DNA from 2 places in the Rhodococcus sp. NPDC057297 genome. Region 1 is predicted to be linked to the other one. Evidence: predicted binding sites of a transcription regulator. Region 1 holds the regulator's gene; the other holds the start of a gene.
What was found. The regulator LexA, encoded in region 1, represses DNA repair genes until DNA is damaged. The targets are predictions, from matches to a motif close to CGAACANNTGTTCG.
Positions count from the first base shown of each region.

Region 2: a site for LexA is predicted at 1,293-1,306, ahead of ACFULT_RS12140 (DUF222 domain-containing protein). Genes of this name have one in related genera too.

Region 1 is NZ_JBHUZE010000004.1:273,164-275,624, forward strand. Features, by position in the region: gene ACFULT_RS14720 (acyl-CoA dehydrogenase family protein) at 1-783, shown strand, start outside; gene lexA (transcriptional repressor LexA) at 923-1,621, opposite strand; gene ACFULT_RS14730 (hypothetical protein) at 2,030-2,443, shown strand.
Region 2 is NZ_JBHUZE010000003.1:452,945-455,405, reverse strand. Features, by position in the region: gene ACFULT_RS12145 (amino acid ABC transporter permease) at 1-861, opposite strand, end outside; gene ACFULT_RS12140 (DUF222 domain-containing protein) at 1,322-2,461, shown strand, end outside.

The DNA of each region.
Region 1 (2,461 bases):
ATCACCGCGATCGCCATGACCGAGCCCGGTACCGGCAGTGATCTGCAGGGAATCAAGACCCGCGCGGTTCGCGACGGCGACGAGTGGGTCCTGAACGGATCCAAGACCTTCATCACCAACGGGATCAACGCCGACCTCGTCATCGTCGTCGCGTGTACTGACCCGGAGAAGGGTGCGCAGGGCTTCAGCTTGCTGGTCGTCGAACGCGACATGCCGGGCTTCGAGCGCGGACGCAACCTCGACAAGATCGGCATGAAAGCCCAGGACACCGCGGAGCTCAGTTTCACCGACGTTCGAATCCCCGCAGCCAACCTCCTCGGTGAGGAGGGAATGGGCTTCATCTACCTGATGCAGAATCTGCCGCAGGAACGGCTCTCGATCGCTGTCGTCGCAGCCGCAGCCATGGAATCCGCGCTGGACATGACCATCCAGTACTGCCGGGACCGCAAGGCGTTCGGCAAGTCCATCGGCAAGTTCCAGAACACGCGTTTCGTGCTCGCCGAACTGGCCACGGAAACGACCGCGACACGCATCATGGTCGACAAGTTCATCGAACTTCTCAACGCCGGCACGCTCACCGTGCAGGAAGCTGCCATGGCGAAGTGGTGGACAACCGAGAACCAGGTCAAGTTGATCGACAGATGCCTACAGCTGCACGGCGGTTACGGGTACATGAAGGAATACCCGATCGCCAAGGCCTACATGGATTCGCGCGTGCAGACCATCTACGGCGGCACCACGGAGATCATGAAGGAGATCATCGGCCGAGGACTGGACCTCTGACCTCGTCGTAACCCCGAGCGCGCGCCGCCGCACCCCCCGAACGGAGCGAACGTGACGTTCGGTCACTTCAAGTGACCGAACGTCACGTTCGCTCCGTGTCGGTACGGGGGGTACGGGGGAGGTGGTGATACGAGCGCGCTCAGAGCTTGCGCATCACGGTGACGACCTTGCCCAGGATTGCTGCGTCGTTGCCGGGAATGGGCTCGAACAAGGGGTTGTGCGGCATCAACCAGACATCACCCTTGGTTCGCTTGAACGTCTTGACGGTTGCTTCGCCCTCGATCATGGCCGCGACGATGTCGCCGTTGTCGGCGACGCTCTGCTGACGCACGACAACCCAGTCTCCGTCGCAGATTGCTGCATCGATCATGGATTCGCCGACGACTTTCAGCAGGAACAGCGACCCCTGACCCACCAGTTCGCGGGGGAGTGGGAACACGTCCTCGACGGCTTCCTCGGCGAGGATCGGTCCGCCCGCGGCGATTCGACCGAGAACCGGCACGAAAGTCGGCGTCGGCAACTGGTCCTCGGACGGAGCGGAACCGTCGGCGACGGCGGCCGCGTGATCCGCTTGCACCTCGTCGAGCCCCCGCACGTCGACGGCCCGAGGACGGTTGGCGTCGCGGCGGAGGAAGCCCTTGCGCTCGAGCGTGCGCAGCTGGTGTGCCACTGACGATGTGGACGTGAGCCCGACGGCATCGCCGATCTCGCGGATGCTCGGTGGATAGCCCCGCTCGGTGACCGACGCCCGGATCACCTCGAGCACCTTGCGCTGACGCTCGGTGAGTCCGGCGTTGATGTCCGTTCCCTCGCCCTCGAACGCCTTCGCGGTCGGCACGGCAGCAGGCTTGCCCGCAGCAGCCTTGCCGGCCGTACTTTTGGTCGCCGTAGTTTTCGCTGCCGCAGTTTTCGTCACAGCGGGCTTCCCGGCAGCCTTTCCGTTCGACCCCGTGCCGTTCGACCCGCTAGAGGTCTCGTCTTTCATTCGTGCGTCCTCCTGCGTGATGCGTGCGTGTGCCGGAACTCGAACGTGCTCGAAGACCAGAACGCGTGGGATGGATGTGACGTGTGGTTTCTGACACGAACTTAGCCCGTTATCGCTGTTGGATCAAACATCTGTTCGATCCGTGTCGCGTTTTCTACTGACTTTGTCGGAGGTGCGTGATAGAACTTTCGAACAAGCGTTCATCGAACGCCTGATCGAATAGCGTTCGAATCCACGTCTCGTTCGACACCGGAGGTTCCGATGAGCATCACTACCGAGCGGCCCGTCCGTACGGAGCAGCACCAGCAGACTCGCCGTGCTGTCCGTACCCGTCAGACAGAGTCGCAGCGTCGTGCGACGATGCAGCGTCGCCGTCATGTCGGCGTGTCCGCGGTCCGCGGCGGCCAGCACGACCGGCGGGCCGACGGGTGCGCAGATCAGGCGCATCGTAGCCAGCGCATCACCGTGCTCGGTGCGGTGGCGGGAGTGGTGGGGACCGCTGTGGTGCTGTTGGCGCTCGTCGGAATGGCAAACCTTCGCGCATCGTCGCTCGAATCCGTTTCCGCGCCCTCCAGTGTCACGGTCCAGGTCTCGGACGGCACGGTCTTCAGCAGCACGGTCTTCAGCAGCACGGTCTCCGGCAGCACGGTCCCTAACGGCACGGTAGGCCCGTAGCGCTGTGTTGTGTCTGCC
Region 2 (2,461 bases), on a different contig from region 1:
GTGCCGTTCGACGTAGAACTGCACTACGGACAGAACCGAGGTCAAGATGATGTACCAGACCGTCGCGACCATGAGCAGCGGAACGACGCGGCCGTTACGGCCGTAGATGACCTGCACCTGATAGAACAGCTCGGCGATCGCCATGACGGACACGATCGAGGTCCCCTTGAAGAGGCTGATCACCTCGTTGGCGGCATTCGGCAGGATGCCCCGCATCGCCTGTGGCAGAACGATCTTGAAGAACTCGCGCCGCTTCGGAATACCCAGCGCGGCAGCGGCTTCGAGTTGACCCTGGTCCACCGAGATGATGCCGGCACGGACGATCTCGGCCGAGTACGCAGCCTGATGAAGAGCAAGACCGATGATCGCGGCCGTCGATCCACTGATGACGTTGTTGACGTTGAACTCGAAGAACGCAGGACCGAAGGGAATTCCGAGCGTCAATGTCTGATACAGGTACGCGATGTTGAACCAGAACAGAAGCTGCACGATCAGCGGAATGGACCTGAACGCCCAGATGTAGAACCACGAAATGACCTGCAGAACAGGGTTGTTGGACAACCGAGCGACAGCAAGACCGATACCGATCGCGAACCCGATCAGCGTGCCCCAGAACGTCAGCTGAATCGTCAACCACAGCGCGGACATGACCGACGCCGCCGTGAAGTACTGAGCGAACGTCGTCCAATCCCAGCCCGGGTTGGTGGCCAGACCGTGGACGAACTGCGCCACGAGTACGAGAACCACCACGCTGACGATCCAGCGCCACGGGTGCCATTTCTTGGCGACGATCAGATCTTCGTCGTCGACGGTCGGTTCTGCGGCGGCGGGCCGCGCGTCCAATTGAGTCACCGGATCCACCGGGTGTGAGCATGCATGATCGAAACCTTTGCCGAGGTAAGTAGAGCGAGGGGTGGTGCGATGCGGGTAGCGCGCTAGCTACAGCAGTACGTCGCGATACGGCACAGGTCGACGTGCAGACGACGCCACTCGGTCCGGTACAGCGGTGCGCTGTTCATGTGTCCTCCATCGGTCCTGGCGGTAGCACCCACACCTGCCGGAGGCAGGGGGCTGCTGCGACGTCGTAGAGCCAAGACGGGAGTGGAGCCTGCGGAACGACCAATGGCCCAGTCTCGGTCGCTCTGGATGGTGACAGGAATGTATGCGCTCGACAGTGCAACCGTCAAGTCAGTACAACCCATTTATGTAGCGGCGCTTGATGTTCGGGTTCGAATCACCCTGATTACAAATCTTGCATCCAGGAAGACGGATTGTTCGGAGTGTATTGCAATCGAACAAATGTTCGAGTACATTCGAAGCCATGGGGAAGCCGGGGGGCATCGAAGAGCGGGTACGGAGTGAGGCCGACGCGTCTGCGGCGGATATTCTCGATGGCCTTGCGGAGTCACGCAGGGCAGAAAACCGAGCTTCGGCCGAACTGATCCGCACCCTGTACGCACTCGGAGAGTTCAGGCTGGCCACCGAGGCGGACATCCACAGCCAGGGCGGCGAAGCGGACGTGACACTCGCGCAGCGAGCCGTCGAATGCGAGGCCTCGGTGGCTCTTGCACTGTCGCGCACAGCGACTCGCGAGAGACTGATCGTGGGCAGGGAATTGGAGGAGCGACTCCCGGCCATCCTCGACGCATTCAGAGTGGGCGACATCGACTATCAGCGGGTTCGCACCGTCGCGCTCGTGCTGTCGAAAGCGAGCGACAACACCGTCCGCGGGATCGAAGCAGATGTTCTGGCCTCCGCACTTCGGTGCAGTATCCGTCGATTGCGCGAGCGCATCTGGGCGCACTGGTTCGACTACAACGAGGCGGAAGCACTGGCGGCACGCAAGGCAGCAGAATCGGAAGAACGATGCGCGTCGATCAAGCACGGCGCCGACGGAATGGCCACTCTGTTCGCGAAGATGACCGCTCTCGAAGGCGTGGAATGCAATTCGGTTCTCGACGAGATCGCAGGCACGGTCTGCGCGCACGACCCGCGTTCCACGAGACAGCTGCGCGGACATGCTCTGGTTGCCTTGATCCACCGAGAGGAGGCCATCGCGTGCCTGTGCGGCAGGGAGGATTGCCCTGTCCGCGGATCGGGCGACCTCGGTCGGAGGCGTCGCCCACACCTCCTGCAGATACTGATCAGCGCGGAAACACTGCTCGGTTTGGCCAGCGAACCCGCGACCCTCGGTGACGGTACCGTACTGGACCCCGACACGGCACGCCTCATCGCAGGCGACGCCCGCTGGCAGATACTTCTCACCGAATTCCTCGACGCCGCCAAGGCACAGAAAGCTGCTGCCGACGACAGTTCAGGTGACACGACACCCGAACCCGAGCCTGACACCATTACCGGATCACCAGGTGAGCCGAGAGCCTTCCGCATCGTTGCACGGGGCCGAACCCGTTCAGCCGCCACACTTCCCGATCCGAATCAGGCGAGGACCGGCCGCAACGGC